3 regions of the Exiguobacterium alkaliphilum genome follow, and region 3 is predicted to be linked to each of the others. Evidence: riboswitches for the same ligand, from Rfam matches in the RefSeq annotation. Region 3 holds a riboswitch; each other region holds the start of a gene.

Region 1 (2,266 bases), 450 kb from region 3:
CGGTTCGATCCGAAGACGTTCAAGAACATCTTGGCCGGGATCGCCTGGGGGATCGGGAACTTCGGTCTCTTCGTCTCGAGTGGAGAGGTCGGGGTCGCCACGTCGTTCGCCTTGTCGCAACTGAACGTCGTCGTCGCGACGCTCGGCGGGATTTATCTATTGAAAGAAGAGAAGACGTCGAAAGAGCGCGTCTTCGTCTTTATGGGCATCGGGCTCATCGTCGTCGCCGGCTTCATGCTCGGGATTGCGAAAAGTTAAAAGACGGGCGATTGCCCGTCTTTTATGATTGCCAAGCCACGTCGATGAACGCGTCTCGTCCAGATTTCTTCCGGTCTGCTTTATAGTGGTCCGGATTTTTTTTGTGGAAATCCTGATGATACTCTTCGGCCGGATAGAACGTGTCGGCCGGTAAAATCTTTGTGACGATCGGATCCTTAAATCGTCCGCTCGCGGCGAGTTCGTCGCGACTCTGCTCTGCTTTCACGCGTTGTTCCTCCGAATGATAGAAAATGGCCGGCGCGTATTGGCTGCCGCGGTCTTGGAACTGGCCGCCGTCATCAGTCGGGTCGGTCTGAATCCAATAGAGTTCGAGCAAACGTTCATAAGCGAACAGCGACGGGTCGAACGTGATCTCGACGACCTCGTAATGCCCGGTCGTGCCGGTCTTCACTTGTTCATACGTCGGATCGTCGACGTGTCCGCCCGTATAGCCGGATACGATTGATTCGATTCCGGGCTGTTCCTCGAACGGGGTGACCATGCACCAAAAACAGCCGCCCGCGAATGTTGCTTTTTCCATAAAAAACTCCCCCTGTACACGTATTGTCCAAATAAAAACGCCCATGTCATCGACATGAGCGTTCTGTCATATCGTCCAAGGCAAACGCCTTGCTGGAAGTAGCACCTTGCCGAAGCAGGTTGCTGTGAAGTCATAGAGCCAGGTCTCTCGTTCACTCAAGATATCGATATGTAGTTGGTGAAAGCATCATACCATCTGTCCGAAAGTGTCGTCAACGATTAGGTTTTCGCCGAAGTTGCAGCAACGTGGCCCCGACAATCAAGACGACGAGGACGATGGAGAGCGGTAGCGTATACGGGGCCTCCCCGGCATAGAGCTGTAAGAAGAACAAGACAAAGACGGACAACAAGACGAGTACGTACGAACGGTTCATAGTAACCTCCCTTTTCTTTCAGTTTACCAAGTTACACATTCGTTGGCGAACGAAAACAGGAAATCAAGTGGAAATAGCGAATACGAACGAGTGAGCAAAGGAGGAATCAACATGACTGAACCAAACCCATTTTTCGAACTCGATATCGAGACCGCCCATCTCGGATATAAGGAAGGAACGTTCACCGCGCGTAACGTGACGGCCTATTATTTGACCCGAATCGCCGCATTGAACGACAAGCTGAGAGCGGTCATTCAAGTGAACCCGGACGCTCTGTTCGAGGCCGAGGCGGCCGACCGGGCGTTCCGACGTGGTGATCGCTTGCCGCTGCTCGGCATTCCGGTACTGATTAAAGACAACGTCGAGACGGCCGGTCAGATGAAGACGACGGCTGGGGCCGTCGCCCTCGCGCATCACTTCGCCGGCCGAGACGCCCACCTCGTTCAAAGTTTACGCGCGAGCGGGGCCATCATCCTCGGGAAAGCGAACTTGTCCGAGTGGGCCAACTTTTTGACCGAGGGGATGCCGAACGGTTGGAGCGGGGTCGGGGGCCAGACGCTCAATCCATATGGGGACAAGCTCGATGTCGGCGGGTCGAGTTCAGGTTCGGCGTCCGCGGTCGCGGCGAACATGACGCTTCTCGCCGTCGGCAGCGAGACGAGCGGCTCGATTATCCATCCGAGCGTCCATAACGGCATCGTCGGCATCAAGCCGACCGTCGGTTTGATTAGCCGGAGCGGCATCATTCCGATCTCTCGGTCGCAGGACACGGCCGGCCCGATGGCACGAACGCTCCGGGATGCGGTGCTTGCCCTTGAGGCGATGGTCGGGGAAGACCCGGCTGACCCGGCGACGACGCACCTTCCGGCCGGTCCGCCGTATCGGACGTGTCTCGATGAACGCCAAGCGGTCGGGATGCGCGTCGGGATCGTCAAGATTGATCTGTCGGAAGAAGAACAGGCGCTCTATGATGAGGCGATCGCCTTGCTGAAACAGAGCGGCATCGAGGTCGTCACTGTCGAACTGCCGTCGACAACATCGCTCGACCAAGGCGATATCCTGTATCATGAGTTTAAGCTCGGAATCGAGGCGTA
Region 2 (2,266 bases), 1.2 Mb from region 3:
ACTCGAAACGTCGCATCCTTTCGAAACGTCGGTCGAGTATGAGATGCGGTTTGAATGGGACGGTCCATTATCCGAAGAGTTCCATGACGACTATCATAGTTTTATCTCGGTCCGGTCCGAGGAGATCGAAGGCATTCGCACATGGCTCATCATGACAGGCGAACACGCTTACGGTTACCCGCTCATCATTCAGCGCGAAATCGTCAAGCTGCTCAAATCGTTCAATCGGACGATTAGCCGCTGCCATGAGCGAGACCGCTTGTATACCGAGAGCCGGACGGATAGTCTGACGCTCCTCGCCAACGCGCGGGCGTTTTACGAATATGGAATTCAACAAATTTCAGACGGATCGATGTACCCCATCTCCGTCGCCATGCTCGATATCGATTTCTTCAAGAAAATCAATGACACGCATGGTCACCAAGTCGGGGATGGCGTTCTCCAAGAGTTCGGCCGACGGATTCGCCAGGCGCTTCGGACCGAGGACTTTGCGGCGCGCTACGGAGGCGAGGAGTTCATTCTGCTCTTGAACCATTGCGACACCGACCAGGCCGTCGAAATCGCCGAGCGTATCCGGCAAAAAATCGAAGCGACGCCGTTCCGTGTCGACGGCATCGACATCCAAGTGACCGCCTCAATCGGGGTCGATACGATTCAAGCGTTCGGTGATCAACGACTCGACGACACGATTCGAAACGCCGACCGGGCGCTTTACGTCGGCGGCAAATACGCCGGGCGCAACCGGGTCGCCCATTTTCAATATTTGACGACCTGACTCATCCCTATGCGAAGCGCATAGGGATTTTCTATTGACAAACCGGTTCGAAACAGATAGGTTAGGGAACGTGTCTTATAACTAAATCATCCGACTTTTTTATCAAGAGAGACCGAGGGACTGGCCCTGCGACGTCTCGGCAGCGGGGAACCTGTGCCAAATCCAGCAAGCACGTGCTTGAAAGATGAAAAAGGCGCTTCTTACATGGAGAGAGCCTTTTTCGAAGGGCTCTCTTTTTTATTTCTATGAATGAGGTGAAACGATTGGAACAACCAACTGCAAACAAATGGGCACTCTTGCCTTTACTCGTCTTCCTTGCCTTCTTTATCGGGGCCGGGGTTTACTATGGTGACTTTTATAAATTCCCGGTACTCATCGCGGCACTCATCGCCTTGATCGTCGCGGCTACGATGACGAAAGGCAGCGTCACCCAAACGGTGGAACGGATTGCCCAAGGTGCCGGCAATCCGGGCATTTTGATTATGATTTTCATCTTTCTCCTCGCCGGTGCGTTCTCGAACGTCGCGGGCGAGATTGGGGCGATTGACGCGACCGTCAACGCGGCGCTCACGTTGCTCCCGCCTTCGCTCCTGTTAAGTGGACTGTTCGTCATCGCCGCCTTCATCTCGATGGCGATGGGGACATCGACCGGTACGATTGCCGCCCTCGCCCCAATCGCGCTCGGTATCCACGAAGAGAGCGGCGTCAATATCGCCATCGCCGCGGCAGCCGTCGTCGGTGGCGCCATGTTCGGAGACAACTTGTCGTTCATCTCTGACACGACGATTGCCGCCGTGCGAACGCAGCGGACGAACATGCGTGACAAATTCCGGACGAACTTTTGGATTGTCTTGCCGGCCGCGATTATCACGACGGTTCTCCTTGCCGTCCTATCGAGCGGCACGGTCTCTTCTGTCGAGATTGCTTCGTTTGAATGGTACAAGCTCATCCCGTACCTCGCCGTCATCGTCCTCGCCTTGACCGGGTTGAACGTCATCCTCGTTCTGCTCGGTGGCATCGTGTTGACCGGAATCATCGGTCTACTTGACGGGACCTTGTCAGTGACCGCGTTCGTTACGGCGGTCGCGGACGGGATGATTGGAATGGCAGAGATTTCGATTTTGACGCTCTTCATGGGCGGACTCGTCGGACTCATCTCCCATAACGGCGGCCTTACCTACTTGCGTGACGCCCTCACCTCGCGGATTCAGCGACGGGCCGGCGCCGAATGGAGCATCGCCGGACTCGTCAGTGCGACGAACGTCGCCACGGCCAACAACACGATTTCCATTCTCGTGGCAGGTCCGCTCGCAGCGAACATCGCTGACACGTATGAGATTGAGCGGAAAAAATCAGCCAGCGTGCTCGACATCTTCTCGTGCGGTGTCCAAGGACTATTGCCTTACGGTGCACAGCTCCTCATCGCTGCCGAATTGACGAACACCGCGTCCCCCGCGCTCGTCCCGTTCATGTTTTATCCGTTCCTCTTGT
Region 3 (2,266 bases):
GCGCGCCTTCAAATGCTCGAACGTGAGCGACATGTCGTCGACCGCGCCGATCTGTTTGACGAACTCTTTTGTGATCGGTTGTTCCGGATGTTGGAACACGTCGGCGACTTGCCCGATCTCGACGACTTTCCCTGCTTCCATGACCGCGACGCGATGACAAATCTTTTGGATGACATGCATCTCGTGCGTGATGAGCACAATCGTCAAGCCGAGCTTTTTATTGATGTCGACGAGTAACTCGAGAATCGAGTCGGTCGTCTTCGGGTCGAGCGCGCTCGTCGCTTCATCGCAGAGGAGCACTTCTGGATTCGTAGCGAGCGCACGGGCAATCCCGACTCGCTGCTTTTGACCACCCGATAGTTGTGATGGGTAACTGTCTTCACGTCCGGCGAGCCCGACAAGTTCGACGAGTTCGGTGACGCGGCGTTTCCGCTCGCTTGCCGGTACCCCGATAAGTTCGAGCGGGAAGCTGATGTTTTCAGCGACCGTGCGCGACCAGAGTAGATTGAAGTGTTGGAACACCATTGAGACGTTTTTGCGAACCCCTCGTAACTCTTTTGGACTAAGCTTCGTCAATTCACTCCCGGCCACCTCGATCGTGCCGCTCGAAGGTGACTCGAGCCGGTTAAGGAGTCGAATGAGTGTCGACTTCCCTGCCCCTGAATATCCGATAATTCCAAAAATTTCGCCGCTTTCGATTGTAAGCGACACATCATCGACCGCCTGGACTCGACCGTTTTTCGTGTCGAACCATTTGGCCACATTGCGTAGTTGAATCAATCCCTTTCCCTCCTGACAACAAAAAAAGTACGCACGTTTGAGCAAACGTGCGTACTTTATCGGTACGGACAACGATTGCTCTCATCCTCCAAGGTATACACCTTGCTGGAATTAGCACCATTTCGGATTGCTCCGCGGTTGCTGGGCGTCATAGGGCCAGTCCCTCAGCCTCTCTTGATAAGAGTGTTGTATATTCGATTAGCCTTATCATAGCGACATATTATTTTCATGTCAAACTATTTTATGCGAAAAAATAAAAAAAGGTGCCGTCCGAAGACGACACAGAACGTAGCACCTTGAGTCACAGGAAGGACAACCCATAGATGAACCCCTTTTGCCCGATCAGAGCATTCATCCTTAATATGGGGGATGTTACTCGTCAATCACCCAATCCTGACATGTACCGAACGGCTACGCGGTCTGTATTCCTTCGCTTGATTTTTTTGGGGGACAATCGAAGGGAAGGTCCACTTCAAAATCGCGTAAGCGGGTGGTTCGGCGATGCCTGAACGTCTTGATTGCGAGTAAATCGCGTCCTATTTTTGTGTTCAAGTAAGATGTTGTAATGAATATACCATTCGTGAACTTTCTGTGTCAACTGATTATTTAAAATTTTCAGATTATTCTAATGTTCCTCCGTCACTTGACGAAGGAAAGCACGTGTTGCACGTTTTGGAACGCATAGATTCGATCGGTCACTTGGCCATTTTCAAGCTTCAGGAGCGCCGGGACGCTCATCACTTGATACGCTTCCAGCTCGTTTGGGATGAAGTTCGCATCGCGTTTTTCAATCTTTAAATTAGGATCGACCGCCTCGACGACCGTGAGCATCCGCTCGGCCACGGCGCATGTACCACACATTGGGGCGTATATATATAACAATCCGTCTGTCACCATATTTCTCACCTCTCTCCTGATTATAAGAAGCTTCGTCCCGACATTCAAAAGTTGTGCTCGATTTGAAAAAATTCTGAATACTTCCATTTTTCTGGTTGACGTGCGTCCGAAAGAGGCATAGTATGGTCAATAACTTTAATGCTTTTGTACATAACAGTAAAAGAGAAGGATAGGTGAAGAAGACATGACGGAAGAACGACTTACCGGAAAACAGTTCTTGATGAACGTATTGAACGGACTCAGCCTTGCCATTTTGATCGCCCTCATTCCGAGCGCATTGCTCGGTGAATTGACGAAAGCCATCTTGCCGTATTTTCCGTCGCTCCAGTTCATCTTAGACGCGACGACGATCGCGATGCGCCTCCTCCCGGTCATTATCGGGGTCGCCGTCGCCATGCAGTTCGGCCGCACGGCACTCGAGGCCGGGACGATCGGCATCGCGACACACGTCGGGAGCGGTGCCATCCGCATCGAGGAAGGTACCTTCCTCATGGCCGGCATCGGTGACGTCATCACGGCCGGTGTGACGGCGGCCCTCGCGACGTATCTCGTCATGCAACTGTCACCACGCTTAAAGACGTACACGGTA

The links. Region 3 has a riboswitch for S-adenosylmethionine ahead of KB235_RS06410 (methionine ABC transporter ATP-binding protein). Riboswitches for the same ligand answer to the same signal wherever they lie in the genome.
Region 1: another riboswitch for S-adenosylmethionine. It lies ahead of msrA (peptide-methionine (S)-S-oxide reductase MsrA); the one in region 3 lies ahead of KB235_RS06410 (methionine ABC transporter ATP-binding protein).
Region 2: another riboswitch for S-adenosylmethionine. It lies ahead of KB235_RS00305 (Na+/H+ antiporter NhaC family protein); the one in region 3 lies ahead of KB235_RS06410 (methionine ABC transporter ATP-binding protein).

What each region holds. Positions count from the first base shown of each region.
Region 1 is NZ_CP073101.1:1,680,022-1,682,287, forward strand. It holds gene KB235_RS08660 (GRP family sugar transporter) at 1-258, shown strand, start outside; gene msrA (peptide-methionine (S)-S-oxide reductase MsrA) at 281-799, opposite strand; SAM riboswitch class I at 866-966, opposite strand; gene KB235_RS08670 (hypothetical protein) at 1,011-1,172, opposite strand; gene KB235_RS08675 (amidase family protein) at 1,284-2,266, shown strand, end outside.
Region 2 is NZ_CP073101.1:49,568-51,833, forward strand. It holds gene KB235_RS00300 (GGDEF domain-containing protein) at 1-775, shown strand, start outside; SAM riboswitch class I at 872-966, shown strand; gene KB235_RS00305 (Na+/H+ antiporter NhaC family protein) at 1,039-2,266, shown strand, end outside.
Region 3 is NZ_CP073101.1:1,229,760-1,232,025, reverse strand. It holds gene KB235_RS06410 (methionine ABC transporter ATP-binding protein) at 1-780, opposite strand, end outside; SAM riboswitch class I at 859-964, opposite strand; gene KB235_RS06405 (thioredoxin family protein) at 1,420-1,677, opposite strand; gene KB235_RS06400 (PTS sugar transporter subunit IIC) at 1,862-2,266, shown strand, end outside.